One region of the Halalkalibacter sp. HAAS-P014 genome, then DNA from elsewhere that is predicted to be linked to it. Evidence: predicted binding sites of a transcription regulator. Region 1 holds the regulator's gene; each other region holds the start of a gene.
The links. The regulator Rex, encoded in region 1, represses fermentation and respiration genes when NADH is low (regulators of the CRP and FNR family bind a similar motif). The targets are predictions, from matches to a motif close to TTGTGAAATATTTCACAA.

Region 1 (10,423 bases):
CAACAAATATTAAGAAAAATCATTCGATTAGGCTTATGCCTGCAATTGATCAACTTATGAAAGAAGTAGGTGTAAAACCAAATGAGTTAACGAAAGTGGTTGTTGCAAAGGGACCAGGCTCCTATACAGGGGTGCGTATTGGTGTAACAACAGCAAAAACGTTAGCTTGGTCTTTGGGAATACCAGTGATTGGGGTATCGAGCATTGCAGTGATGGCGCAATCTGGTCGTTTCTTTCAAGGGATTGTTTCGCCTCTAATGGATGCTAGGCGTGGCCAAGTATATACAGGACATTATGAGGCGGTTGAATTTAACGTGAGTGAAGTGAAGGATGACCAGTTGGTTATGTTAACAGACTGGCTTGATTATTTAGGAGAGTTCGAAAAACCAGTGCTATTTATCGGGCAAGATGCTGAATTGCATCATATCTTAATTCGTGAACGGCTCGGTGAGTTGGCGCGTTTTGCCACGGGATCAATGCATTTACCTCGACCGGCAGAATTAGCACGATTAGGACAGGCGTTGTCTGAGGATAACTCGGTTCATTCTTTCGTACCGAATTATATACAGCTTGCAGAGGCAGAAGCGAACTGGCAAAAGGCCCAGAAAGAAAAGGGCGAGCAAAAATGATTGAGCAAGAGAAAGAAACAATACGTTTTATGTCAATTGATGATTTAGAAGCAGTTATGGCAGTCGAACGTGATGCCTTCCCGACCCCTTGGGATCAAGCTATATTCCTAAATGAGCTTACCTCAAATCATTTTGCTCAATACCTTGTCTATGAACTAAATGGTGAGATTATCGGATACTGTGGATTATGGATTGTGATGGATGAGGCTCAAGTGACCAACATTGCGATCCATTCAAATCATAGAGGGAAAGGTCACGGAGATCGTTTGTTGCAATATGTAATGACTTTTTTAAAAAATATGGGTGTAGTGAAGCTTTCTTTAGAGGTGCGAGTGTCCAATGTCGTTGCACAAGGACTGTATCGGAAAATGGGATTTGTTGAAGGTGGCATAAGAAAAAATTATTATACCGACAATTTAGAAGATGCTTTAGTGATGTGGGTGAGTATAAATGAGTGAAAAGGAATTAATTTTAGCAATAGAGACAAGTTGTGATGAAACATCGGCAGCTGTTATTGAAAATGGAACAACGATTTTGAGCAATGTTGTTTCATCTCAAATTGAAAGTCATAAACGATTTGGTGGTGTAGTACCAGAGGTGGCATCGCGTCATCATGTTGAGCAAATTACTATTATCATTGAGCAGGCAATGGAAGAAGCAGGTGTGTCATTTGTTGACTTAAGTGCAGTTGCTGTAACTGAGGGACCTGGTTTGGTTGGTGCATTATTAATCGGTGTTAACGCAGCAAAAGCGATTGCTTTTGCGCATGATATTCCATTGATTGGTGTTCATCATATCGCAGGCCATATTTATGCTAATCGACTTGTTCAGCCGATCTCCTTCCCTTTAGTAACTTTAGTTGTTTCTGGAGGTCACACAGAACTCGTGTATATGAAGGAAGATGGTGATTTTCAGATCATAGGTGAGACGAGGGATGATGCAGTTGGTGAAGCCTATGATAAAGTAGCGAGAACACTTGGCTTGCCTTATCCAGGTGGTCCACATATTGACCGATTAGCGTTAGAAGGAAACGAAACGATTGATTTTCCTCGTTCCTGGTTGGAAGCAGATTCATTTGATTTTAGTTTTAGTGGATTGAAATCTTCGGTTATAAATAAATTGCATAATCTTAAGCAACGTGGTGAAGAAGTGAAAATGGAAGATGTTGCAGCGAGTTTTCAAGCAAGTGTGATTGAAGTGTTAGTCGGGAAGACAAAACGTGCAGTTGGGCAATATGAGGTCTCACAATTGCTTCTAGCTGGAGGAGTGGCAGCAAATAAAGGGTTGCGAAAAGCATTAGAGGATGAATTCTCCACCTCATCTGTTGAGGTTTTAATACCACCATTGTCACTATGTACAGACAATGCGGCGATGATTGGGGCAGCTGCTAGTGTAAAATTGAAAAACAAAAAGTTTTCGTCATATGATTTAAATGGAAACCCAGGATTAGATTTGGAACAACAGTGATGAATTATGTTTAAAACCACTTATTGGAGCAAATGCTATCAATAAGTGGTTTTTTGTCGAAATTGGATAAGGAAGTACTTTTAATGTCACTTTTCGTGTTGTGAATAAGTCATTAAGTATATTAACTAACTGTACGTTTTAGACCTAAAGTTTTGAATGATTTTGTAGAGTTTTGTATTCGAATAAGGAAGAATCGCTATATTTTATTATTGATTTTTGTCGTAATTCGTAAAAATTAGTTGTTAACAACTGTTATCCACAACATTGTTAACATTGTGGGTAAATATAAAATGCCTAGGTCTAACGCGAAAAAAAATGTTATTAACTTATATGTGGATAACTTAGTGGATAATGTGTACAAATACATAGAGTACTAGTAAATAGGGACTTTTATTGTTGATAACTATGTGGATAGTGTGGATATTTCAGAATATTAGCCAAAAAGGTTTGAGGGCGATGTCGAGAAGCATTCTTTTTGTATGTGTAATTGGTTTAATTTTGATATCTCCGGTTGATAGCTATGCTGAAACAGATAGGGATGGTACTGAAATACTTGTAATATTAGTACCTGGACTGTCTATGACTGAAGCAGATTGGCTTATCCACAAAACGGGAGAGACTACCCTGTGGCAGGATGCTGCAATTGGAGCAATGAATATACGGCCGGATGGACCTTATTCATACCTTAATAATATGGTCACAATGGGAGCCGGGGTAAAGGCAGTTGGTGTACAAGGGTGGAATAGTTATGAGTCTGATGAGCAAATAAACGGATTTCAAGCAAGTGAATGGTTGCAACAGTTAACTGGAAAAGAACAAGTGAGTGGTTTGGTACACCCTGATTTTCACAGATTGAACAATAAAAATGAGCAAGGGACTCATCGTGGGAATATCGGTGATTTTGGAGAAATGTTAAAAGAGGCAGGAATTGGACGAGAAGTGTATGGTCATAGTGATCTATTAGAAGAAAGGATTCGTTATGGCTCTTTGCTAGCAGTAGATCAAAATGGCTATGTCAATGGACAAATAAATCGAGCAGTGAAAAGCAGCGCTGCCTCTCCTAAGGGCCTTGAGATGGATTCTGAATTTCTTATTAACAAACTATCAACAGGTGGGGAAAGTGGAAGACGATTTCTCGTAATAGAATGGGGAGATTTCTACCGGCTCTATGATCAAATGCATTATATGGAGGATTCTCATTTTGAAAATGAAAAAGCTCACCAATTACAACAGTTAAGTTCTTTCATTGAAAGAGCTCGTGTTGAGGTGAAAGAGCTCTGGCTTGTTTCTCCTATGATGCACAAACAAGCATACGATCAAAAACAACAATTAGCTCCTGTCTTTTATTGGGGAGAGAAACCAGGAGGATTCCTCACATCAAGTACAACAAGACAAAAATATATTATGAGCAGCCTTGATCTAGTTCCGACCTTTTTGTCAGCCTTTAATTTGCAGGCTGATAGATTTCCCGGCAATGTAATCATACAAGAAGATATTGGCGTTGTGGATAAACTCTCTTTTTTCCATGCGGTTGATGAGGTCGTTTTAATTTACAAAAGTCGAGCAAGCGTTCTTTCAATCTATATTACATGCCTTGTTGTTGCGCTAATTGGAGCTGCTATTTATGGGTTTTTTGGTTCGAACAAGAGGCAAACATGGCGATACATCACAAGACTGATATTGCTGTCAGCTCTCTGGTCACCAGTTTGGTTTCTAGCGCTATCTGGGGTTGTGAAATCAATTGGAGTAAGTGGGTTTGTACTCTTACTGATTGCAAGTTCCTTATTATGTGGATATCTTATAGAAAAGGGAAGCAAGAAGCCAATTTTTTGGATTGGAGTATCCACCTTCTTTCTGATAACGGTGGATGTTCTATTGGGATCCCAGTTAATGCAACGTTCTTATTTAGGGTATGACCCAATTATTGGGGCTAGATATTACGGGATTGGGAATGAATTTGCTGGAGTATACTTGATCTCAGCTATTATGGTATTGAGTCCGTTAATAGAGAATCAACGGAAATGGATTTCGGTGGTTTGTGTATTTTTGATGTTTTTGCTTGTGGTTGTCGTATTGGGGAAAAATACATTAGGCACGAATGCCGGGGCGACGTTGTCGGCAGGGCTTGCCTTTTCGTTCTTCTTGTATCGTCTTATTTTTGAGAAATGGTCTTGGAAAGTTCTACTTCTACTTTTTATAGGGGCAATCGGTGTGTTGTTTATCTTTTTATATGTACTCCAATTAGCTGGAGAACCAACTCATATCGGCATGGCGTTTGAACGGTTATTAAGTGGCGACATTCGCTATATTTTTGATACGATACAGCGAAAGCTAGCAATGAATGTTAAGATCTTTCGACATTCGAACTGGACGCAACTTTTTGTAACGAGTTATTTACTCGGAGCAATTATCTTGTGGCGCAAAAGGCTTCAACTCGAAGGCTTAGATAAGCAACTATTTTTGCAAACAGGAGTAGTTGCATCATTTGCTTTATTGCTATTAAATGATTCAGGAGTGGTTGCAGCAGCTACATCGATGTTCTGTGTCGTATCGGCACATTACTACCAAAAGGGGTCAGACACTGCTTTATCGAAGTAAAGCGGTGTCTGACCCCCTTTTGTTTTATTCCTGTAACTGTTCCCATTCTTCCATGAGTGCTTCAATGGTGGCTTGTGTTTCATCGATTTCTAGTTGCAGTGTTTGAGCTTTTTCATGATCTGAATAAATAGCAGGGTCGCAAAGTGCTTCATCTTTTTCAGCTAGTGCAGTTTCGAGAGAATCGATTTTATTTTCTATTTCCTCAATTCTTCGCAGACGTTGTCGTTCGGCTTTCTTGGCCTCTTTATCGAGCTCATAGGAACGTTTGTCTGATTGTATTCCTTCTGAAGTACTAGTGGATTGACTTGATGTAGCATTTTCTTGCTGGTTCAACAATTCACGCTCAGCCATTTCTTCTTTCTTTTCAATATAATAATCATAGTCACCAAGATAATTGGTGATTTGCCCATCTTCTAGCTCAGCCATTCTCGTTGCAATCCTGTTTAAAAAGTAGCGATCATGGGATACAAATAACAATGTTCCTGGATAGTCAATTAAGGCGTTTTCTAATATTTCTTTTGCTTCAAGATCTAAATGGTTAGTAGGCTCATCAAGAATGAGAAGATTTGCTTTTTTCATCATTAGCTTAGCGAGCGCTAGTCGAGCCTTTTCACCCCCACTTAAAGTAGAGACTGGCTTTAACACATCATCGCCACTGAAAAGAAAGTTTCCAAGCACCGTGCGAATTTCTTTCTCAGGCAAAAGTGAGTGGTCATCCCAAAGCTCATGGAGAACAAGCTTGTTCGATTTTAAATTTGCTTGTTCTTGATCGTAATAGCCGACTGTTACATTGCTGCCAAAACGAATCGTCCCGTCTGTAAGAGGGATGTCGTTCATCAATGCTTTTAATAACGTTGATTTTCCTGCACCATTTGGACCAATTAACGCAACACTTTCTTCACGGTCAAGATCGAAGGTTACGTTTTTAAAAATCGTCTCCTCTCCATAAGCAACATGAAGATCAGTCGCTCGGAGAACTTCTTTACCACTTTGTCGTTCGATCATGAAAGAGAAGGAAGCTGACTTTTCTGACCCTGCTGGACGATCAAGTAATGTCATGCGATCCAGTTGTTTTCTCCGGCTTTGTGCTCGCTTCGTTGTCGATGCTCTTGCAATATTTCGTTGAATAAAATCTTCTAATTTTGCTACTTCATCTTGCTGCTTTTCATATTGTTTTAATTCTAATTCATAACGTTTCGCTTTTTCATCTAGGTAGGCACTATAATTGCCTGGATATTTCGTTGACTTCGCTCTTGAAATCTCTACAACCGAAGTAACGATTTTATCGAGAAAGTAACGATCATGGGAAACGATTAAAATTGCCCCTTTATAACCGATTAGGTATTGCTCAAGCCACGTAAGCGTTGCGATATCAAGATGGTTAGTAGGCTCATCGAGAATAAGGAGGTCCGGTTTAGTTAACAATAGCTTTGCCAAAGCAAGTCTTGTTTTTTGGCCGCCACTTAACGTTGCAATTTTTGTATCGTAATCAAAATCTGCGAAGTTCATTCCAGAGAGCACACCACGAATATCAGCTTCGTATTGGTACCCACCCTTATCTTTGAACAAAAGTTGAAGTTGATCGTACTCTTTTAAAAGCTTTTCATATTTTTGATTGTTTTGAAGTAAATCTGGGTCGGACATCTGCATTTCCATATCTCGGATTTGTTGCTCCATTTTCCGAAGTGGAGCAAATACGGTTAACATCTCTTCCCAGATCGATAATTCAGACTCAAGACCTGTGTTTTGTGCTAGATAACCTAGATTCATTCCTTTTGGCATCATAACTTGCCCACTGTCATGAGAAATTTGACCAGCAATGATTTTTAAGAGGGTTGATTTTCCCGCACCATTTCGACCAACCAAGGCCACGCGCTCTCCTGTTTGGATATCAAGCTTAATATTTGTTAAGATGGGGTCAACCCCAAATGCTTTAGAAATATTTATACATTGTAAAATAATCATGATTTTCATTCCTAACTAACTAAAGTTAATTCTGTATTGCTTTATTTAGACTAGATGACATTTCAGTATATATAGCTTCAAGTAAAAATAGGAAAAATAAATCTTTTGCTTATTCCCTTTAGTGTATCGTAGAATAGATTTCTCAACAACTTAATGAACAGTTTTGTAAAACGATTACAAACTGTGTGAAATAGTGTACAATAACGTTATTCTTAAAGCCATACAAAGGATAATAGGAGGGAGGCAATAGATGAAAATTGATCAAACCAAGATTCCACAGGCAACAGCAAAGCGATTACCACTCTATTATCGGTTCTTGGAGAATCTCTCTGCCTCGGGAAAACAAAGAGTATCATCAACAGAATTAAGTGAGGCCGTAAAAGTCGACTCAGCAACAATTAGACGTGATTTTTCATATTTTGGTGCGCTTGGAAAAAAAGGATATGGCTACAATGTGAATTATTTGCTTTCCTTTTTTCGAAAAACACTTGATCATGATGAGTTAACGAAGGTTATTCTAGTTGGTGTTGGAAATTTAGGAACTGCATTTTTACAATATAATTTCTCAAAGAATAATAATACACACATTGTGAAGGCTTTTGATGTGGATGAGACTAAAATAGGTGAGGAAGTAGGTGGAGTAACCATCCACCATCTAAAAGACTTAAAACAGGTCCTGGACCCTGAGGTAACCGTTGCTATTTTAACTGTACCACAAGCTGCAGCACAAAAGATTGCTGATCAGTTAGTAGAATCAGGGATAAAAGGCATTTTAAATTTTACTCCAGCAAGACTTGATGTACCAGATTCGGTACGCGTCCACCATATTGACCTTTCAGTTGAATTACAAGCATTAGTGTATTTTTTAAAGCATTACCCGGTATAAAAGGTTATTAAAATGGGACAAGTTTTAGCCTACTAGAAGTACCTTAGATAGCATGTACAAATTTCCAACCATAAGGAGTCATTGCTATCTTTTTTAACACGCTCTATAATAGTAATTAGGACAAGGAGGTGCTACCCATGGGTGGTTTAGGCGCAGGTAGTATCGCATTAATTGCGATCGTTGCTTTATTAATTTTTGGTCCAAAGAAGTTACCAGAGTTAGGAAAAGCTGCTGGAAATACATTACGTGAGTTTAAGAATGCAACAAAAGGCTTAGCAGATGAAGATGAAAATAAGAAAAAAGATAACGATAAAGCCTAAGTAGGAAGGGGCTATAAATGGAACAACGAGACATGTCGGTAATGGACCACATAGTGGAGCTTAGACGAAGAATTATGATAACTTTAGTCTTCTTCATTGTGGCTCTTATTGCCGGCTTTTTTTTAGCTACACCATTAATCACTTACTTACAAAGCACACCTACAGCTCAAGATTTACCGATGAATGCATTTAAAATGACAGATCCGATACGGGTCTTTATGACATTTGCGTTTGCGAGTGCACTTATTATTACTTTTCCGATCATTTTATATCAACTCTGGGCTTTTGTTAGTCCCGGACTCCATGAGAAAGAAAGAAAAGCAACACTTGCCTATATTCCGTTTGCTTTTATTTTGCTGTTAACGGGGCTATCTTTTGCGTATTTTGTGCTATTCCCATTTATCGTACAGTTTATGGGGAATTTATCTGAACGATTAGGGATTACCGAACAATATGGTATAAATGAGTACTTTCAATTTTTATTTCAAGTAACAATTCCGTTTGGATTGTTGTTTCAACTGCCAGTGATCATGATGTTTTTTACACGGTTAGGAATTTTAACTCCGGCTTTATTAACCGAATTTAGGAAATTTGCTTATTTTATCTTACTTGTAATCGCTGGTTTTATAACACCACCAGAGATTTTATCTCATTTAATGGTGACCCTGCCGTTATTACTGCTGTATGAATTTAGTATTTGGGTCTCTTACTTAACGTATCGAAAAGTTAAACGGTTAGAGAGAGAACGAGAAGAAGCGAGCAAAGAGTGATTGCCAACAATGGCAACACTCTTTTTTAGTTACCGTTTGTGAAATAGTGAACAAAGTTTGACAACTAGCCAAGTGGGGTAGTCAAGCCTGTTTTGATGTTTTATACTATGGTTATAACAAGGTTGTGAAAACATTCACAAGTATTTGTGAAGAGTTGAGCAATACTAAAAGGAGGATTTCTATAATGATTGGACAATTTTTCAGAGAAAACAAATATATAGCTGGTTTATGGTTATTCTTACGTGTTTACTTAGGTTGGGCTTGGTTAACAGCAGGCTGGGGCAAAGTAACAGGAGATTTTAATGCAGGTGGATATTTACAAGGATCAGTAGCAAATCCAGTAGTGAATGGAGAAGCGCTTGTTTATCCGAACTACGTAACATTCTTGGAAACCTTCGCTATTCCGAATGCAGATTTATTTAGTGTAGTTGTAGCGTGGGGAGAAGTATTGGTAGGATTAGGACTCATTTTAGGTGTACTAACTTCAGCAGCAGCATTCTTCGGTGTCGTGATGAACATGTCATTCTTGTTTGCAGGAACAATTTCGACAAATCCTTGGATGATCATGATTTCGATGTTCATTTTAGTAGCAGGTGCAAATGCAGGACGCTACGGTGGAGATCGTTGGGTATTACCATATTTGAAAAATGCTATTAGTAGTAAAATGAGAAGCAAAGAACCACGTTTTGAAGCAAAATTAAAAAAAGTGGCTTAAATTTTGAGGGATAGATCGTGAAAGTAGGGGATGTGTCAAAAGGTCAAGTTCAGACCTTCTTGGCACATCCCCTTTTCGTTTAGATCAATATAGTTTCAGTGTATTACTAGTCTTTCTTCTTCTTATTTTGTTGCTGAAGTTGTTTAATTACTTTACGCAAGCGATAAAAGCGGTAAGCAATCATGAAATCGACTGCAGCAAATGAAACAATTAAATAACTCCAAAAGTTCCAACCAGCATTGCTAACATTTTGAATGGCAAAAAAGATTAGTAACACACCGATGGAAAAGTAGAGGAGTGCCATAAACATGGGAGATGCTTTCATAATAATCCTCCAATGATAAATGATGTTGTTTGTTCAAGCTGCTCTAACTGTTCAATCCAATCTTCAAGGCGATCAGCTAATAATACATTAACAATAGAAACAAACAGGTTAATGGCTACATGTGCCACAATTGGAACGAGAATACGATTCGTTTTAACGTATAAAAAGGCAAATACAAAGCCTAAGGCTGTATAGATCAGTAAATTCTCAAAATCCATATGGATCGCAGCGAAAATAAAGGAACTAACAAAGCCGGCAATCCAGAAGTTAAAGCGCTTGTACAGTGCACCGAAAATAACTAAACGAAAAACTATTTCCTCAAGGATTGGGCCTATTATAGAAACCACAATAATCATAGCAGGAAAAGCTTTTGCATAATTCACAATAACCTCTGTATTTTCGGAACCCGGTTCAACTCCAAAGACAAACATATTAATTAAGGCAGCTGCGTATTGAGCAGCAAATACTAAAAATACCCCTATAATGGACCACCGAATGGCTTCCCCTCTTGTGGAGCGATCTTTTCTAAGATGTCGCTCTCTCATATCGGGACGTAGCAGAAGCAAGATAATGATCAAGCCCATGCTGAAACTAAATAAAGTCCATACTCCAGGAATTTGTTCTCGTGGTATGCCAAGTTCGCGTAATAGCAAGACACCAGGAACTGCGGAAAATTGCATTAGTACATATGTAATTAGAATCCACCAATAGCGTTTATTCAATGTGCAATACTCCTTTGTTAAAAATT
Region 2 (10,423 bases), on a different contig from region 1:
GTGAAACCCTGTTGTTAACTGTTCATCACTTTTCATATCTGCATCCGGTAAAGATAATGCTTTTTCAATTAAAGGAGTAAAATCATCGTTAATTATTTTTTCCACTCCTTCTAAGCCAGCAATATCATATGAGAAGAAGCGATCTGAATAGCTTCCTTTAATCGGCATGACACAGTTTGTTGTAGCTAGGATCGCACCAGGGAATTTCTGAAACAAACGACGTTGGTCAAACCATGCTTTCCCTATATTCCCTTTGAGATGTGGATATTTTTTTAATTCCGGATAACCATGGGCTGGCAGCATTTCAGAGTGAGTATAAATGTTAATACCTTTTCCATCTGTTTGTTTAAGTAATTCTTCCAATGCAAATAAATTATGACCTGTTACAATAATCGCTTTTCCTTCGACTTTATTTTGCGAAACCGTTATAGGCTCAGGAATTCCTAATTTACTTGTATGGGCTTTATCCAAAAGTTCCATTACTTTAACTGCTGACGTCCCTACTTTCATTGCCATATCAATATGCTCTTGCATATTGAAGTTTGAATTTGTTAATGTCATATACAAAGCCTCATGTGTAGTAGCATCGACATCTGGATCCGAAAAACCTAACTGCCTTGCATGAGTAGCATACGCAGCTATGCCTTTTAACGCAAATACAAGTGTGTCTTGTAAGCTTGCAATATCTTCATTTTTCCCACAAACGCCAACGACTGTACATCCCCCAGTCGGAGTTTGCTCACATTGGTGACAGAACATATAATCACCCTCCAATTTCAATAAGTTTAATCTTTTATAATATGTATTTTATATATATCTTTAAGTGAAATCTGTGACATTGATCACATTCCCGAAATTATTTGGCAAAAATAAAAACAGCTGTGAATAATACCACTAGCTGTTTTTAACATTTTATTTATTTAACAGAATAGCCTTCGCTTCCGAGATTTTTTCTTCAGTCGGAGGCTCAACACCTTCCAAAGCATAATCTAATCCTAGTTCTTTCCACTTATAAACACCTAACTTATGATATGGAAGAACTTCAACTTTTTCAACATTATTTAGTTGATCAATAAACAAACGTAAATTTTTCAAATCATTCACATCATCTGAAATTCCAGGAACAAGTACATGGCGGACCCATACTGGCATACGTTTACTTGAGAGATATTTAGCAAACGTCAAAATATGGTCATTTTTCATACCTGTTAAAGCTTGATGTTTTTCTCGATCAATATGCTTCAAGTCTAGTAGTACTAAATCTGTTAAGGACAATAATTTATCTAATTTCCGTAAAAATTCAGGATGTTCTTGGAAACAACCACCTGAAGAGTCAATTGTTGTATGAATACCTAATTCCTTACACTTTGTAAAAAGTTCTATTAAAAAGTCGAGGTGAAGCAACGGCTCTCCACCGGAAACGGTAATTCCACCACCACTACTTTCAAAATAGGGCAAGTAAGATTTTACATCCGTAACAATTTCATCAACTGATGTATCTTTGCCTTCACCAATTTTCCACGTGTCTGGATTATGACAATATTGACAGCGTAACAAACAACCTTGCATAAAGACGATATATCGTAATCCTGGTCCATCTACTGTTCCACATGTTTCTATTGAATGAACTTTTCCAATCATAACTATCCCTCATTTTCTGTGATAACCAAGGTGACTTAGAAGAATTGCCCCCATAAGTTTACTATCAGTTTTTGTTTCATTTAGGGGGCATTCCCATCAAGGAATCAAAAAGGGGAAAGGCACCCTTTTTGATAAAAACACCTACAGTGATTCGTGGAATGTACGATTAATAACATCGATTTGTTGATCACGTGTTAATTTAATGAAGTTAACAGCGTAACCCGATACACGAATCGTTAATTGTGGGTACTCTTCTGGATGTTCCATCGCGTCAATCAACGTATCACGATTGAATACATTAATGTTTAAGTGATGGCCCCCTTGTTTTGAATATCCGTCAAGAATCCCTACTAGATTTGATGTTTGATCCTGATCTTCTTTACCTAATGCTTTTGGTACAATGCTAAACGTGTTTGAAATACCATCAAGTGAGTACTCATATGGAATTTTCGCAACGGAAGTTAGTGAGGCAAGAGCTCCTTTTTGGTCACGACCATGTAATGGGTTAGCCCCTGGTGCGAACGGTTCTCCTGCTTTTCTACCGTCTGGTGTATTCCCTGTCTTTTTACCGTATACTACATTACTTGTAATCGTTAATACGGACATAGTTGGAATGGCATTGCGATACGTTTTGTGTTGTTTCAGTTTGTTCATAAATGTTTTCACAAGTGAAACCGCAATATCATCAACTCTATCATCATTATTACCATATTTAGGATAATCACCCTCGATTTCATAATCGACGGCAACACCTTGTTCGTCACGTATTACTTTTACTTTAGCATGTTTAATAGCACTCAAACTATCAGCAGTTACCGATAACCCTGCAATTCCACATGCCATCGTACGGATTACCTCTTTATCATGTAATGCCATCTCAATTCGCTCATAACTGTATTTATCATGCATATAGTGAATAATGTTTAGTGTGTTCATATAAAGTTCTGCTAACCAATCCATAGTTTTATCAAAGTTCGCAGTAACCTTATCGTAATCTAAATACTCATCAGTAATAGGTGCGAAAGCTGGTCCAACTTGCATTTTTAATTTCTCATCGACACCACCATTGATTGCATATAAAAGTGCTTTTGCAAGGTTAGCACGCGCTCCAAAGAATTGCATTTGCTTTCCAATTTTCATTGCACTAACACAGCAAGCAATCCCGTAGTCATCACCATAGCTAGCTCTCATCAAATCATCATTTTCATATTGGATTGAGCTGGTCTTAATGGACATTTTCGAACAGTATTCTTTAAAGTTATGAGTCAATTGGTTTGACCATAACACCGTTAAATTCGGCTCAGGAGCTGGTCCTAAATTGTCTAATGTGTGTAAGAAACGGAATGAGTTCTTAGTCACTAAAGGTCGACCGTCAACTCCAACACCACCAATAGACTCTGTTACCCATGTAGGGTCTCCACTAAATAATTCGTTATAATCAGGAGTTCTCGCAAATTTCACAAGACGGAGCTTCATTACAAAATGATCAACCAATTCTTGTGCTTCAACCTCTGTTAGCGTACCTTCTTGTAAATCACGCTCAATGTAAATATCTAAGAATGTAGATACACGGCCTAGACTCATTGCTGCACCATTTTGCTCTTTAATTGCTGCTAAATAACCGAAATATAACCATTGGAATGCTTCTTTTGCATTTTTTGCTGGTTCAGAAATATCAAACCCGTAAGAAGCTGCCATTTGTTTCAATTCTTGAAGCGCTCTGATTTGTTCTGTCATTTCTTCACGGTCACGAATTACATCTTCTGACATAGTCGATCCAGTTGTTGCTAATTCTTCTTGTTTTTGTTTAATTAAGAAGTCAAGACCGTATAATGCTACGCGACGATAGTCCCCTATAATACGACCACGTCCGTAAGCATCTGGAAGGCCTGTCACAATTCCTGCTTTCCGAGCCAATTTCATTTCAGGAGTGTATGCATCAAATACTCCTTGGTTATGGGTTTTACGATATTTAGTAAAAGTCTCTTCTACTTCAGGAGACAACGTGTAACCATATGATGCACACGAATCTTTTGCCATTCGAATGCCACCGAAAGGTTGAAGAGATCTTTTGAAAGGTTCATCAGTTTGAAGCCCAACGACTTGCTCTAAATCTTTGTTCAAATAGCCTGGACCATGAGATACAATTGTAGAAACAATTGATGTATCCATATCAACAACTCCGCCATTCTCACGTTCTTTTTTGCTAAGATCCATAATTTGATCCCACAATTTTAAAGAATGGTCAGTTGCTTTTGCTAAAAATTCTTCATTTCCTTCATATAAAACGTAATTACGTTGTATGAAATCTCTAACATCTACTTCATTTTCCCATTTTCCTTGTTTGAATGTTCTCCAGTAACTCATTAACATCACCCTCAGTCATCAAATTCAAATACGACTATTATAACTATTATAAATGTGAACTCATTCACAAAGCGAGGCGCAATCTTTTTAAGAAAAAGAATCTGATTCATTCGCTCTCAACTCGGCGGGAGTCATAACCTGTTGCTTACATTTATAAGATTACTATTTTATCTCCTTAAACAATGTGATAAAAATCACACCACACCTCATAATTACGTGACAATTTTTTGAACGGACTGTATATTTCTATACAACTAGAAAAACGTCATCATTTTGCATCTCAATACAATACGTTTGAACGTTGCCCGTATCAGGTGCCTGAACTTTTCCGTCCTCTAGAGAGATCCTCCAATCGTGAATCGGACAAAAGACATACTCACCACTAACAAGACCGTCTGATAACTTTCCTCCTTTAGGATGAGGACTCCTATTTTCAATAGCTTTTACCTCTCCATTTGAAAGCCGAAAAATAACAATTTCTTTTTGCCCGACAACAAATACTTGACCAACCTTACTTGGTATTTCATTATAGTTACTTAGTTTTATTCGAGTTCCGTTATTAATCATTACTACCTACCCCTCTCATTTTACATTCACCTATACATTCAATAACTCTCGTTTCGTGTAATAAACATCACGTATTTGTTCGTCTTCAATTGCTTGTTTCCAAGGTTCTTTATAACGAGTTAGTGTTTTCTCCAAACGTTTATTCAATTCACTTCTCACCTTACCATCAGCCAATACTTCTTGAACATGCTTTAACCCTAGCCGTTCTAGCCAAGTTGATGTACGCTCTAAGTAAAGTGCTGTTTCACGATAGTATTGCAAATAGGCTCCTGTGATCTCGAATACTTCATCCTCTGTTTTTACTTTACATAGAAGATCACCAGCCCGTAAGTCTGTTCCTCCGTTTCCAGCTACATAGATTTCCCATCCACCGTCAAGACCCACAATTCCCACGTCTTTTATTCCTGCTTCTGCGCAATTTCTAGGACAAGCTGATACACCCATCTTCACTTTGTGTGGTGTGTCTAACCGCTCAAACCTCTTTTCCAATTCAATTCCTAAACTCATAGAATCTTGCGTACCAAAACGACAGAATTTTGCTCCGACACATGTCTTAACTGTACGTAACGTTTTTCCGTATGCATATCCAGACGGCATTCCCAGATCTTCCCACACTTCAGGCAATTGCTCCTTTTCAAGCCCGTACAATCCAATTCGTTGTCCACCAGTAATTTTCAGCAGTTCGACATTGTATTTGTCTGCTACATCTGCGAGTCTCCGTAGATCTTTTGCTGTAGTGACACCTCCATACATTCTTGGAATGACTGAATACGTTCCATCTTTTTGTATGTTTGCATGCATTTTTTCATTTACTAAGCGTGAATCCCTTTCATCTACATATTCAGGATAAATCATTCCTAAAAAGTAATTAAGTGCTGGTCTGCATTTTGAACAGCCTTCATCGTTCGTCCATTCTAAAACATTCATGACTTCCCGAATCGTTGTTAACCCTTTTAACTTAATTTCTTCAACTACTTCATCACGACTTCGTGTTGTACAGCCACAAATTGTCTGTTTCTCAACTCTTTGCTCGAATTCATCTCCTAGTGTATGGACAATAATATCTTTAATTATCGGTTTACAACGGCCACAAGAACGCCCTGCATTGGTACACCCACCAACTTGTTCAACGGTTGTCAAGTTCTCTTCTTGAATAGCGTTAACAATTGTCTCCTTATCGATGCCATTACAACCACATACAATCTCTTCATTTGACATATTTGAGACATCATTTGCTTCAGAAATGCTCTCTGCTTGAAAAAATGAGATTGATGTAAAATTCGAGACATCTTCCTTTTTAGTTAACATCTTAAATAAACGATTACTGTCTTTCGTATCACCGTATAAAACAATACCGACTATGCGATTGTCCCTTATGAGTACTTTCTTATAGATTCCTTCATATTCATTATGAATAACGATTGATTTTGAAGTAGGATCATCATAAATTTCACCGGCTGAAAAAAGATCAATTCCCGAAACTTTCAATTGTGTCCCAGTAACCGAACCTTCATAACCTTTGGCTTTTTGGTTACAGAGAGTTTTTGTTAGAACTTTTCCTTGTTCATAAAGGGGGGCTACAAGACCATAAACCATTTCTCTATGTTCAACGCATTCACCTATGGCATAGATATTTTGGATATTTGTTTCCATATAATCATTTACAACAATTCCCCGATTTACATAGATTCCACTTTTTTCTGCCAACTTAACATTGGGTACAATACCTGCAGTCATTACCACTAATTCTGTATCAATGTTCGCTCCATCTTTAAATCGGATTCCTTCCACACGGTCAGACCCAATGATTTCAACAGTTTCTTTTCCCATCAGAAAATTCATGCCCTGTTTCTCTAATTCCTCTTTCAGCATAGTAGATGCAACTTCATCGAGTTGGCGCTCCATCAAATGGTCTACTAAATGAACAACATCAACGCTCATCCCAAGATGTAATAAGCCTTTGGCAGCTTCTAATCCCAGAAGCCCTCCTCCGATAACAACTGCCTTTTTAGATTGTTTCGAAACTTCCATCATCGTTTCACAGTCTTTAATATCTCGAAAACCAATCACACCGTCTTTCTCTACTCCAGGTACCGGAAGCACATACGGCAGTGAGCCAGTTGCTATAATTAATTTGTCATATTCTATTTCTTGCTCTTTATCGGTATGAACACGTTGATTATTCACATCAATTTTGATTACTGTTTCACCAGTAAATAGTTTAATATGATTAGATTCATACCAATGCTTATCATTTATAATGGTCTCTTCAAACGTTGTATGTCCTTGAAGAACATTTGAAAGCTGGATTCGATTATAGTTGGGGTGTGGTTCATTACCAATAATCGTTATACTAAATAGGTTTGGGGTAAGTTTCAAAATCTCTTCAATTGTACGAACTCCTGCCATCCCATTCCCTATCATTACTAATTTCATCTTATCCATATGTATCCCTCCATTATGCTCACCATTTCACAAGTTATGTTTTCTAATACACATACTACATAACTAAAAATCGTTTGAATGTGAAATGAATCACAATATCTAATCTAATTTACTTTTTACATGCCTCTTATAAAACACACTTTTATAGTTTATTTACTTTTTTAATAACTAGTTTTCTATTACACCCTTTCACTTTGTGACGAACATCACTTTCACCAGCTATATATACTTGTATGATGTTCATATATTAAATTGAATCTTATATAAGTAAATTATTGGAGGAAACATCATGGGAAGAATAAAAGATTGGAATCCAGAAAACACAGAATTCTGGGAAACAGAAGGAAAACGACATGCAAAAAGGAATCTATGGATCTCAGTACCATCTTTAATGTTAGCCTTTGTTGTATGGCAAATTTGGTCAGTCGTTGCTGTTAGGTTAAACGACATAGGTTTTACATTCACGAATGAACAACTATTTACTCTAGCCGCCATCCCAGGACTTGTAGGAGCAACATTACGTTTTGTGTATACTTTTGCAGTCGGCAAATTCGGTGGGAGAAACTGGACTGTTTTCTCTACTGCAATTTTATTAATTCCTACTTTGGGGATTGGTTTTGCAGTACAGAATCCCGAAACACCTTATTGGGTTATGCTTCTACTAGCTGCACTATGTGGCCTTGGTGGAGGTAGTTTTTCATCTTCTTCATCGAACATAAGCTTCTTTTATCCGAAAAAAGAAAAAGGAACTGCACTGGGAATTAACGGTGGTTTGGGTAATATGGGGGTATCTGTCGTTCAATTTGTTACTCCTTTAATTATTGTTGTAAGTACATTTGCTTTTATAGGTGGAGAAGGCCAGTTTTTAGCAAATGGACAAGAAATATGGCTACAAAACGCTGCTTTTATATGGGTTATTCCAATTATTATAATGACAATTGCCGCTTATTTTGGAATGGATAACCTTCCAACAGCAAAACAATCAGTAAAAGATCAATTTGTTATTGTCAAGCGCAAGCACACTTGGATCATGACAATTTTGTATGTGGCAACATTTGGTTCATTCATTGGATATGGTGCCGCTTTCCCTTTATTACTAAGTTCTCAATTCCCTGAGTATGTAGGATTAGCTTTCATCGGTGCCTTTTTGGCTGCAGCTTTTCGCCCTATTGGAGGATGGATTTCCGATAAGTTCGGTGGTGCTAGAGTTACAGCTTACCTTTTAGCGATCATGTCTCTTGGAGCACTTTCTGTAATTTATTTTAGTGGCCAGCAACAGTTTGTTGGGTTCTTACTATCCTTTTTAATCTTATTTATGGCAGCTGGAGCCGGTTCAGGTTCTACTTTCCAAATGATTCCTATTATCTTTCCAGCAAAAGAAGCAGCACCTGTCCTAGGCTTTACAGCTGCATTTGCAGCTTATGGATCGTTCTTTATTCCTCAATTATTTGGTTGGTCGGTTTCTACTACTGGAACACCAGTTACTGCGTTGTACTTCTTTATCGGATTTTATGTAATCTCTAGTCTGCTCAACTGGTACTATTATCAAAGGAAAAATGCAGAAGTTCGTTGCGATGATGTGACAAAGGACGCTGCCTAGATTATTTCCTTTTTAGGGGGCATTTCAAAGGTTCAAACCTTATGCCCCCTGCTTCTTTTTATTTCACAGTTTAAGAAATAAAGACTTATTTATTGATAATTAAAACTTTCTGAATGCCAATGTTACATTATGTCCACCAAATCCAAGAGAGTTAGATAAAACAACATTTACATCTTTTTCTTTTGCAATATTTGGAACATAATCTAAATCAAGTTCCTCATCAGCTGTTACATAATTAATTGTCGGTGGAACAATCCCGTCCTTCATAGCTAATAATGAAAAAATAGCTTCAATTGCTCCTGCAGCACCGAGTAAGTGCCCCGTCATTGATTTTGTTGAACTGATAGACAGTTGATTCGCGTGGGTACCAAAAATCTCTTTAATTGCTGTTGTTTCATATAAATCATTATAATAAGTACTCGTCCCATGAGCATTAATATAATCGACGTCATCCGGCGAGAGTTGGCTATCGGCTAACGCTAATTTCATCGCTCTTTGGGCTCCTTCACCATTCGGTGCGGGTGTCGTAATGTGATGTGCATCTCCCGTTGCTCCGTAACCGATGATCTCTCCATAAATACTTGCTCCACGTGCTAACGCATGATCTAACTCTTCTAAAATAATAACTCCCGCACCTTCAGCTATTACAAATCCATCCCGGTTCTTATCAAAAGGACGACTTGCAGTTTTGGGATCTGGATTCGTAGAAAGAGCAGTCATATTAGAAAATCCAGCAATGGTCATTTCGGTAATAGCAGCTTCTGTTCCACCAGTGATCATAGCGTCAGCCTCGCCATTTTGGATAACACGGAATGCATCGCCAATTGAATTCGCCCCTGAAGCACAAGCAGTCACCGAGCAATTATTAATTCCTTTTGCTCCTGTTTCAATAGATACTCTCCCAGAGGCCATATCAGGGATGAGCATTGGAATGATAAACGGACTCACGCGTTTTGGTCCTTTGTCTAGAAAACGCTTGTGTTGTTCTTCAAATGCGTCTAAACCACCAATACCCGATCCAATCCATACCCCAACTCGCTCTGAGTTTATATTTTCACCAATTTGAAGTCCTGCATCCTTCACTGCCATCTTACTTGCACCGATTGCAAACTGAGTGAAACGTGCCATTCTACGTGCTTCTTTTCCATCCATATAATCAGATGGCACAAAATCTTTTACTTCTCCAGCAACTTTCACATTAAATTTCTCTGAATCTATTCTAGTTATTGAATCAATACCAGAGACTCCTTTTTTAATGTTTGACCATGTAGTACTAGCATCATTTCCTAACGGAGTAATAGCTCCAATACCAGTTATCACAACACGCTTTTTCATAAATGCCCCTCCTAAAAATAGTGTTTATTATTTACCCCATCTTAAACAAATAGATCCCCAGGTTAATCCTGCACCAAAGCCGACCATGACAACAACATCTCCATCAAGAATGTTCCCATTTTTTATTTCCTCATGTAGTGCTAGAGGAATTGATGCTGCTGAAGTATTTCCATGCATGCTTACGGTTGTTGAGACTTTCTCTTTTTCAAGACCAAGGCGTTCTCTAGCTGCATGTATTATCCTCATATTTGCTTGGTGTGGTACAAGGAAATCAACATCTTCCTTACTCAAACCAGCTTTTTCAACCACTCTTAAGCTTGAGTCTGGCATTTGTCTTACAGCAAATTTAAAAACCTCTCTACCTTTCATCTCTACGAAGTTTGTTTCTTTATCTACATATAGGTGATTGGCTCCGGCACCCTCTGCTCCTAATTCAAAAGAGAGTATTCCTTTCCCCTCTGGAACCTG
Region 3 (10,423 bases), on a different contig from region 1:
ACCCATCACCCATATAGTTGTCCATAGAATAGGTGCTGCAGCTTCATTAACTTCTGAAACTTCTATAGACCCAGCTAATTTCCATCCGGTTAACTCAATAGTGTCAAAAGCGATCACTTTATCATCCCCATCAATTGAAATCGGCATTTGTCCTGAGAGATTTTCATACATTTCATCGTGAAAGGATTCAGTTGCTTCCATGCCAGCTTCTCTCGTTGGATGTGAAATATAGCGTCTATTTTGGTCTAAAAGTACGGCGGCTCCTTGTTCGCCAATTTGTACTTGGGTCGTTAGCTCTTGAATGTAATCTAATCCAATGTTTAAAGCGACAACACCTGATGCATCCGTGGTTGTTTGAGAAAGCGTAATGACTAACTCATTAGTATCACCTAATAAATAGGGTTCAGAAATTATCAATTCTCCTTGATGACTAATGGCCTCTTGATACCAGTCTGCATTTCTCGGATCGTAATCATTATCGATAGAAATATCAGGCTTAATGATAAATAAGCCTGTATCACTCCCAGCAAAGACACTTTGTACTTCAGCTTGTAGCTGAGTGAGTTGTTGAAATTGTTCCTCTATAGCCGATGTATTATTGCCCTCAAGATCTTCTGAGCTAATGTTTTCTGAAAGTAAGCTGAGATTATCGATTTGCGAATTAATGGTATTATCTATTGACATGTTTAAAAGATGAATATTACTTGCAAAACCATTAAGCATTTCACTTTCCACTGCATTTTTGGCAGTGATAAAAGATATTACTCCAATACTTATTGTAGGTATAAGCAATGTAAGAGTAAAAGCAATGATCAACTTAGTCTTGATGTTCGTTAATTTACTTAAAAACGTTTTCATTTTCGAAGACTCCTTACCTTTTCTATGCGAACAATGTTACTAGTTCAAATTTCTTAGATTCTTGGTAACCTTCTCACAAAAAAAACTATTCTATGAAAGCTAGAATAGTTTCATCTTCTTGTATCAATATGGAACGGATTATCACCTACTTGATATCGTTTTCATTTTTGAGTGAACAGAAATCACTATTTGTGAATATAACAATAGTTTAAATCACGGTATTGGTAAATTCAACATAATTCTACAAATTTTCCAATAAACAGAGGCTAAGCTGAGGCCTTCGTTTCTCACTTATAAGGGGGATTCAATCAAGGTCAAAATTAGTAAGTGTGACTGTGTCCTTATGCGTAAGAATAAAGTCACGGAATACCTTTGCCGATAATGAGGTGCCTTTTTTTGAAAGTGCCATACCATTGTATCTTTTTATAGAAGGTGTTAATTTAACCATTGCTGTTTTTGAAGTTAACAAGGATGTGCCTGCATGACTAGAAGTTAGTAAAATGCCTACTCCTTCTTCAACGAAATTTTTTAAAGTCTCTATGTGACCGCTTTCAAATATGATATCAGCTTCAAAGCCTGCCTCTTTACATAGTTGGACAAATTCTTTTTTTAATAACGTTCCCATTTTGTAAGAAATAAATTGTTCACCTGCTAGTTGAGACAAATTAACTTTTTTTCTGTTGGTGAATGGATGATTTTTATTAACAACTAAAACAAATTCATCTTGGAGCAATGGATAAAAGTCGACTGACATTGGGGAAATATCTGATGAATTGATAAAAGCTACGTCAATTTCATTTTCTCGAATCATTTTCAGTAGTTCTTCAGAGTTGTTCTCATATAGTTTAATAGTTATCGCCGGGTAATTTTTTTTGAATGAACCGATTAAAGAAGTTATGCCTAAATAGGTAATATTAGGGACTGCTCCTATTTTTATCTTGCCGGCTTTAGTCGTTTGGTGCTCGGCCATTGTATGTTTGAGCATTTGGATTTCATCAACAATCCGTTTTGCATATTTTACAAAGTCTTCTCCAGCAGGTGTCAAAGTTACAGAACGTGTGGTTCGTATAAACAATTGCAAGCCGAGTTCCGTTTCTAATTTTTTTATTTGGTGCGATAAGGTAGGTTGTGAAATATTAATTTCTTCAGCTGCTAATGAAAAGTGCTTAAATTTTTCCACGGCGAGAACATATTCTAATTGATGAATCTCCATACTTTCACCTCATAATAGTATATTTACCTATTTATAGATTGTATCTATAAATACTATAGATTATTGCGATTGAGGAAATCAATACGTTTTCATTATTATGTAAGTAAGGGGTAAGGGTAATTTGTAAAAGTGGGCTTAGCTTCAGCAATTGCAAAATTTCAGCTAGTGGCCAAAAGTATTTTGTAATCATTGCTTAGATTGGACTATTACGCTAAAGGGGTGTAAGGTATGATTTTTGTTTGTAAATCACACGTTACAAAGGGTTTAAAAATCGTTCATTCTCCACACGTACAAAAATTAGAAGAAGGCAATCGCTGTAAGTGTATTGTCTGTAAAGAAAAGGCTTATTATCGTCTTTATTATATCATTTGAATGACTTAACTGAAACTGGTACTACCTGATTTGTCTCCTCCGTTTGACTTACTATAGATTTTTTAAAAATCGGTTATAATGAGTAGTAAGGTTAATTGCTCTCTCATATGGTGATTTGGTGTATGAGAGCTCTTGTATTTTGTATTCTGTTTCGGGAATGTTAAGTTGCGATAAGGAGAAGACAATGAATAATTACAAATTAGTCATTCAATATGATGGTGGTCGTTATAGAGGTTGGCAAAGGTTAGGTAAAGGTGAAAATACGATTCAAGAAAAAATTGAGAGTGTTCTTTCTGAAATGCTAGGAAGAAAGATTGAAATTATCGGTTCAAGTAGAACCGATGCAGGTGTACATGCACTGAATCAAATAGCAAATGTAAGAATAAAAGAAAACATAACAGAAAGAGAAATGAAAACGTACTTAAATCGTTATTTGCCTCAAGATATAAGTATTGTTGATGTTACAGCAGTCCACGAACGGTTTCATGCAAGGTATAATGCTCAAGATAAAACGTATTTGTACAGGATTTGGAATGAGCAACAACCAAATCCATTTATGAGAAAGTACAGTATGCATGTTGATAAAAAGCTTGATGTTGAAAAAATCCGTAATGCATCCAAGCACTTTCTAGGAGAACATGATTTTACTACTTTTACAAATGCTAAATCTAAGAAGAAGTCTATGGTTCGTACGGTCCATTCAATGGAAATAGAAGAACGTGAAGGTTTTATTGATATTAGAGTGTGTGGGAATGGTTTTCTACACAATATGGTTAGGAAAATCATTGGTACATTGATACAAGTGGGGTTAAATGAGGTAAGTCCGGAAGCGATCCCTGAAATTATAAAGTCAAGAGAGCGAAAACAAGCCGCATTTATGGCAGAGGCAAGTGGACTGTACTTAGAAACAATAGATTTTTAGTCATTAAGGAAAGTAGTAAAGAACCCTAGATCGAAAATAAAGGAGGACTCCAACTTATTGAAGGCTGGAGCCCTCCTTTTATTTTTGATCTTTTTATAATCATTCTGTGTTAACGATAAGTATTGTGCTCCTTTATACTCAGCTAACATTTTTTCTCCACCATTTGGCAGTTTCACACGAACGTCGTAAATATACTGCATTCTTATTTCCTCCGACATCAAATTACATATAAAAAAGAATTGTTTTCAGGATTGTAACAACTATTTCTATAATCTTCAACTTACTAAGAACTCTTTCCATTTGTCATCAAATGATCACTGTTCTGTAACGAAATCGTACAGTTTGTGATGCAATTCACATACATTTTGCCGATACAATATCAATATCTTCAAAAGAGGCAATGGAGAGGAGGAGTCAGATGGACTCTGTAGAATTTAGTCGATATTTAACGATGCTAACACTATCTGTGCATGCTATTTTTGCGACATTAGGTGTTGGGGTTCCGATTATGATAACAATTGCTCATTGGCTTGGTCTAAAAAGGCAGGATGAGCATTATATATTGCTTGCTAAGCGATGGGCACGTGGGTATGTCATTTGTGTGGCCGTAGGTGTTGTAACCGGTACGGCAATTGCTTTGCAATTAGCCTTATTATGGCCTAGGTTTATGGAATTTGCTGGTCAGCTTGTTGCCCTGCCTCTATTTATGGAGACGTTCGCGTTTTTCTTTGAAGCTATTTTTCTTGGGATTTATTTGTATACATGGGATCGCTTTAAAAATCCGAGGCATCATTTTTATTTGCTTACCCCGGTAGTAATAGGTTCAGCGATGTCAGCATTGTTTATAACATCCGTAAATGCATTTATGAATACACCACAAGGCTTTACGTTAGTCGATGGTCAACTAACGAATATTCAACCTTTACTTGCAATGTTTAATCCGGCGATGCCGACAAAGGTAGCTCATGTATTAACCTCTGCGTATATGACAACGGCGTTCGTACTTGCATCGATTGCAGCTTATCATTTACTAAAGGGCAACCGTCATGAGTATCATCGTAAAGCATTGGCTTTAACCATGAAGATTGCGTTGATTTTTTCTATTGCAACAGCAGTTGTTGGCGATCTATCTGGTAAGTTTCTAGCTGAATACCAGCCAGAAAAATTAGCTGCAGCTGAGTGGCATTTTGAGACAGAAGGTGAGGCGCCACTTGTTCTTTACGGTGTATTAACAGAAACAAATGAAGTGAAGTATGCTATTAAAATTCCTTACGCATTAAGTCTGCTAGTCCACAGTAATCCGTTCGGAGAAGTAATTGGATTAAACGATATCCCAGAAGAGTATCACCCACCATATATTGTTCATTACTTTTTTGACATCATGGTGACGCTGGGGATTTGGCTGACGATTCTTTCTTTATTCTATTGGATTGCGTTGTGGCGTAATTGGTCTCTTATAAAACGGAAATGGTTTCGTTTCTTGCTAGTGACATCGGGACCGTTGGCGATGATTGCCATTCAGGCAGGCTGGTGGTTCACTGAAGTTGGACGTCAACCTTGGATTATGCGAGGATTCATGACGACGGCTGAGGGAGCAACGGATTCACCGTATGTTTGGTTGATGTTTATTGCTTTTGCTATCCTATATCTCATCTTAATGGTTGGGACAGCAGTTGTTTTGACGCGCATGTTTAAAAAGAACCCAGTTGAGCGTGAACTAGAGAAGCTCACTGATGGTAGAAGGAGTGTTGCGAAATGACAGTTGAAGTCTTAGGAATATCGGTGTTGTGGTTGTTCCTATTCGGCTATGTCATCGTAGCATCGATCGATTTCGGGGCAGGATTTTTTAATGCATCAACTATTGTTACAAGGAAGCACCATATTGTAAATACGGTTATACAGCGTTATTTGTCCCCCGTTTGGGAGATTACAAATGTGTTTCTTGTTTTCTTTTTTGTTGGAATGATTGGCTTCTTTCCAAGTACAGCCTACTATTTTGGTACAGTTTTATTGATTCCAATCAGTATTTCAATTATTTTATTAGCACTTCGGGGTAGTTATTATGCATTTGGGACATATGGAACAAAAGGACATGTAGGCTATACGCTCATGTATGGGGTGACAGGTGTCCTTATCCCGGCATCCTTGTCTACGGCTCTGATTGTGTCACAAGGAGGATTTATTCGTGAAACTTCATCAGGGCGTATTGAACTGGATTACGGAGCTTTGTTGACGAGCCCATTTGCATGGTCAATTGTTGCTCTGAGTTTAGTCAGTGTATTGTTTATTTCAGCTAGTTTTTTAGCTTACTATTCTTCGGTTGCACAGGATGAAAAGGCATTAAAACTGTTTGAGAAGTATACATGGATTTGGAGCTTTCCAACAATTTTAACAGCACTAGGGATCATCATCGAAATGAGGTGGCATAATCCAAGCCATTATGAAGGCCTTATTTCACTTTGGTGGCTGTTTGCTCTATCGTTTATTTGTTTCCTTGTTAGCTTATGGTTATTAAAAAGAAAGAGGTATGGCTGGTCATTTATATTGGTCGTACTACAGTTTGCTTTGGCCTTCTATGCATACGGGGTATCGCGTTATCCGTATATATTGTATCCGTATATCACGATTTATGATGGATTTACGAATCAGACGATGGCCTATGCATTAATTGTTGTGTTTATACTAGGCCTGATGCTTCTTATCCCGTCTCTCTATCTAGTTTTTAAGTTGTTTATTATGAATAAGCCTTACATTCAAAAAGGGAAATAAGGAGGAAGTCACTATGCATGATTTTCTATTGTTTTACGCGCCACCCCTTGTTGCAGTGTTAGCGATGGTTATTTCCTTTTTGGTAGCAACGAAAAGTACAAAGTATGAGGATTAACCGATGAAATCACTTCAAAAACTGGCACTTGCACAGAGGGGACGTTATTATACACTGTCAATTTTAGCGTTTTTGTTTGGGATTGTTGTGATCTTACAAGCATATTTGATTGTTTCAATTGTTGATGGTCTCTTTTTAACTAAACAAACGTTTGATCAAGTCCTGTCATTTCTATTCATTCTGTTAGGAGTCCTATTTATTAGGGCTTTTCTCTCTTATTTGACAGGGAAAATAGGTGTGAAAATGGCAGCTGATGTGAAAAAGCACTATCGTAAAAGGTTGCTTGAAGCTTATTCTGATCACTCGTTACTTTCTTCATATAAGAATCAGACGGGGCAAAAAGTAAGTGTAATGTTAGAGGTTGTTGATGAGGTAGATAGTTTCTATAGTAAATATGTTCCTCAACGTATGATTACTACAATTGTTCCTCTGATGATTTTGATTGTAGTATTTAACCAACATCTTTATTCAGGTCTAATTATTTTAGTAACTGCGCCATTTATCCCCTTATTTATGGCCATTATCGGGGGAATGACTCAACGTAAATCTGAAGAAAAGCTTGATCGTTTGAAAGCTTTTTCTGGAAAATTTCTTGATACATTACAAGGACTTGAAAGTTTGAGGTTATACGGTCGTACAAAGCAATATAAAGAAGGGATTCGTGAGAGCAGTCTGAATTTTCGAGACGGTACGATGGGGATTTTAAAAGTAGCCTTTACTTCTTCTTTAATGCTTGAGTTGATTTCAATGTTAAGCATTGGACTTGTGGCATTGGAACTTGGTTTGCGTCTCGTTGTTTTTAATGAAATTAGTTTCTTTACAGCTTTTTTCATCCTGTTATTAGTTCCGGAATTTTTTAACTTTTTGAAAGATCTTGGCAGTGCGTTTCATGCAGGAAGAAGCAGCACAGGAGCTGTGAACCAAATAGAGGACGAACTAAAAAAACAAGAAAAAGTGATGGAATGGGGCACTTGTTCAATTGAGGCACCAATTACAATTGAATTGAGGAAGCTCGGATATCAGTATGAGCCTGAAGGATTTAAGTTAAGAAATATACAAGCTGAACTTCCTTCAACAGGTCTAGTTGCAATCGTCGGTAAAAGTGGGACAGGAAAAACGACACTTTTAAATATGATAGCAGGCTTACTTCCACCTTCTTATGGTGACATCTCGATTAATGGGCGAGCATTAACCGATTACCAAGAGAAGGAATGGTTTCGTCATATTAGCTACATTTCACAACATCCATATTTATTTGCTGGTTCAATTGAAGAAAATATTTCTCTTGGCGTAGTTGCAACTAAGAATGAAATTGAGATCGCTGCGAAAAAAGCAGGAATATTTGATTTAATCAATTCGCTGCCTGAGGGCTATCAGACTCAAATCGGTGAAGGGGGAAAGGGCCTTTCAGGAGGAGAGAAACAACGAATTGCACTCGCCCGTGCTTTCTTGAGGAAGCCGTCAGTTGTATTATTTGATGAACCAACAGCTGGGTTAGACATCGTAACAGAACAGCTTTTACAAGATTCCATTCGCGAATTGGCAAAAGACTCAATCGTAATCACGGTAGCCCATCGCTTACAAACGATTAAGAATGCGAGTCAAATTCTTTTTCTCTCAGAAGGAGCTTTAATGGCTCAAGGAACACATGATGAGTTGGTGGCTTCTATATCCACTTATAAAGAACTGTTCTCTGCTCATGGAGAGGAGGAACAAAGATGAAAGAACTTTTTCAAATTGTTCAAATGATGATGCGGGAAAAAAAGGATATCATCTTATCAATCGTGTTAGGGTATCTTGCTGGCATTGCTGCTGTTGGATTATTTGCAGCTAATGGTTATTTAATCTCACATGCAGCCCTTGAGCCTCCATTGTATGTATTAATTGCAATGGTTGCAGTTGTTAAGCTCGGAAGTTTTATTCGGGCAAGCAGCCGTTATGGAGAAAGGTACTTTTCTCATCGAGCAACATTTACAATGCTAAGTGACTTACGGGTTAGTTTCTATGAAAAATTGGAACGTGTAGGTTCGAGTTTATTTCAGAAGTATCGGAGTGGCGATCTACTAGCGCGTATTGTTGGCGATGTTGAAAGCCTTCAAAATATGTATCTTCGTGTTATTTATCCACCTATTATAATGGTATTGGTATTTTTAAGTACGAAAGCTTTTGTGTCATTTTTCTCTCTACCTATTGTTGTTTGTTTGACGATTGGGTTAGTTCTAACAGGGTTTGTAGTTCCAGTCTTGTTTGCTAGACAGCAGAGAGACATAAGCAGTAGAATCATTGAAAAACGAGCGCACCTCTCAATTGAAATGACAGAGTGGTTTCGTGGATTTCGAGATTTGAAGGTTCATCAGGAACTTACAAAAAAGGAGCGACAACTTGTTGGAGCCTCTGATCAATATATTAATGAACAAAAGCATGAAGGGATTCAACTAGTTAAGAATCAATCGGTCAACACGGCTATCGGCCTATTACTAGCATGGTCGGTGTTAGCAGTAGGCGCGTATTTAGTAGCAAATGGAAGCTTGAATGGGATCTATTTGGCAATGCTAGTAATGATTAGTTTCGTTATTTTTGAGCATTCTGTACCGATGGCTCTCTTTCCGATTTACTATGAGGAGGCAGAACGTGCTTCTAAACGACTGTCTTCGGTTGTAGAAGAACAAACAACATCTTTAAACGAGGAAAAGAGTGAATCTCTCGATGGAATTCCATCTATTGAATTTAAAGGTGTAAGTTTTACATTCCCTGATGAATTTCGTACAACTGTAAAGGATGTATCTATAACAATTCCACCACGATCAAAAACGGCGATTGTTGGACCGAGTGGATCTGGAAAATCGACATTGTTAAAATTGCTTCTTACTTTATACAATCCTGATAAGGGAGAGATTTTATTAAATGGAATTGCGGTTGATCAGTTTAAACAAGACACACTTTGGGATCAAACAAATGTGATTCTTCAAGAAGGTCATTTTTTCTATGGTACAGTAAAGGAAAATCTATTGTTATCTGAAAGTACATGTAGTGATGAACAATTACAACAGTTATTACTAGATGTGCAATTACCTCATTTTAGATTATCGGATCGTGTGATAGAAAAAGGGCAAAATTTATCAGGTGGTGAAAAGCAAAGGCTTGCTATGGCGCGAGCAATTGCGAGTGGAGGGTGTATGTGGCTTTTAGATGAACCAACTTCTTCTTTAGACAATTGGACAGAACAACGCCTTTATGAATTATTGTTTCAAGAGGCGAAAGAGGATACGGTTATTATCGTTAGTCATCGTCTTGCAGGGCTAGAGAAAATGGACCAGATTATTGTTATGGATCAAGGAAGAGTCATTGAAGCAGGCACCTTCACTGAATTAATGGAGGCTAAAGGGTACTTTTATCAAATGAAAGAAGTAGAGCGCAGCATGCTTCAGTAGCTTGTTATCAGTGAAAAAGCATTCAGTGTATAGGAATTGAAATTAGAATAGCAAGGGGTGACTTAGCAGAGTCAACCCTTGCTATTTTTTATTTAATGAGGAAACATATTATTCCTTTTTATGCGAATGATAAAAAGGAAATAACTCTAAATATTGGGTGATGCAATGGAAGAGCTAGTTGATAGAGTATTCGGGTTTCTGCCTCAAAGAGGAGTGTTTTGGTCGGGTGTTGGAACGGCACTGCTAATTATAACTGCTCAGTATATAAATAGTAAGTTGACTGAGCTCTTGCAGTTACCTTGGATGAAAAAAGAAAATCAAAGTCAAAGAAAAGAGCTATTGAAAAATCGTAATAATCAAAAGGCCCAACCGAAACAGGGGTGAAGAAATGAGTCGAGATAATTACCAGATTTCTCCTGTAGAAATGGCAGTTACCTTAATATCGATTTTACTTGCTATTGGAGTGTTAACCCTGCCTCGTACACTAGCTGAAACAATGGAGACAGGAGACGGTTGGATTTCTGTTTGGCTTAGTGCGCTGATTGTGATGGGGTTGGTTTATATGATTGTTCAGCTACAAAAGCAATTTCCCGGTCAAAGCCTCCTTGAATTCATTGCTGAAAAAGGATTTGGAAAGTGGATAGCTAAAGGATTGGCAATTTTATTTGTTATGTACTTCATCCCATTTTTAGCATATGAAGCGCGTACACTTGCGATTATCGTCCGAATGTTCTTGCTCGATC

Region 2: the regulator Rex is predicted to act here: its motif matches at 7,099-7,116, upstream of nirB (nitrite reductase large subunit NirB).
Region 3: the regulator Rex is predicted to act here: its motif matches at 3,708-3,725, upstream of AC1FXZ_RS17070 (cytochrome ubiquinol oxidase subunit I).

What each region holds. Positions count from the first base shown of each region.
Region 1 is NZ_JBWQTV010000030.1:34,427-44,849, reverse strand. Features, by position in the region: gene tsaB (tRNA (adenosine(37)-N6)-threonylcarbamoyltransferase complex dimerization subunit type 1 TsaB) at 1-629, shown strand, start outside; gene rimI (ribosomal protein S18-alanine N-acetyltransferase) at 626-1,087, shown strand; gene tsaD (tRNA (adenosine(37)-N6)-threonylcarbamoyltransferase complex transferase subunit TsaD) at 1,080-2,096, shown strand; gene AC1FXZ_RS20900 (hypothetical protein) at 2,553-4,694, shown strand; gene AC1FXZ_RS20895 (ABC-F family ATP-binding cassette domain-containing protein) at 4,719-6,659, opposite strand; gene AC1FXZ_RS20890 (redox-sensing transcriptional repressor Rex) at 6,910-7,545, shown strand; gene AC1FXZ_RS20885 (twin-arginine translocase TatA/TatE family subunit) at 7,683-7,865, shown strand; gene tatC (twin-arginine translocase subunit TatC) at 7,883-8,635, shown strand; gene AC1FXZ_RS20875 (DoxX family protein) at 8,820-9,350, shown strand; gene AC1FXZ_RS20870 (YdiK family protein) at 9,457-9,675, opposite strand; gene AC1FXZ_RS20865 (CPBP family intramembrane glutamic endopeptidase) at 9,672-10,397, opposite strand.
Region 2 is NZ_JBWQTV010000002.1:215,298-225,720, reverse strand. Features, by position in the region: gene hcp (hydroxylamine reductase) at 1-759, opposite strand, end outside; gene pflA (pyruvate formate-lyase-activating protein) at 913-1,641, opposite strand; gene pflB (formate C-acetyltransferase) at 1,783-4,014, opposite strand; gene nirD (nitrite reductase small subunit NirD) at 4,255-4,575, opposite strand; gene nirB (nitrite reductase large subunit NirB) at 4,606-7,020, opposite strand; gene AC1FXZ_RS01820 (NarK family nitrate/nitrite MFS transporter) at 7,310-8,620, shown strand; gene fabF (beta-ketoacyl-ACP synthase II) at 8,720-9,955, opposite strand; gene AC1FXZ_RS01810 (beta-ketoacyl-ACP synthase III) at 9,983-10,423, opposite strand, start outside.
Region 3 is NZ_JBWQTV010000021.1:100,375-110,797, forward strand. Features, by position in the region: gene AC1FXZ_RS17050 (methyl-accepting chemotaxis protein) at 1-858, opposite strand, end outside; gene AC1FXZ_RS17055 (LysR family transcriptional regulator) at 1,163-2,071, opposite strand; gene truA (tRNA pseudouridine(38-40) synthase TruA) at 2,628-3,365, shown strand; gene AC1FXZ_RS17065 (hypothetical protein) at 3,362-3,565, opposite strand; gene AC1FXZ_RS17070 (cytochrome ubiquinol oxidase subunit I) at 3,784-5,124, shown strand; gene AC1FXZ_RS17075 (cytochrome d ubiquinol oxidase subunit II) at 5,121-6,134, shown strand; gene cydS (cytochrome bd oxidase small subunit CydS family protein) at 6,148-6,249, shown strand; gene cydD (thiol reductant ABC exporter subunit CydD) at 6,253-7,971, shown strand; gene cydC (thiol reductant ABC exporter subunit CydC) at 7,968-9,680, shown strand; gene AC1FXZ_RS17095 (hypothetical protein) at 9,846-10,064, shown strand; gene AC1FXZ_RS17100 (GerAB/ArcD/ProY family transporter) at 10,069-10,423, shown strand, end outside.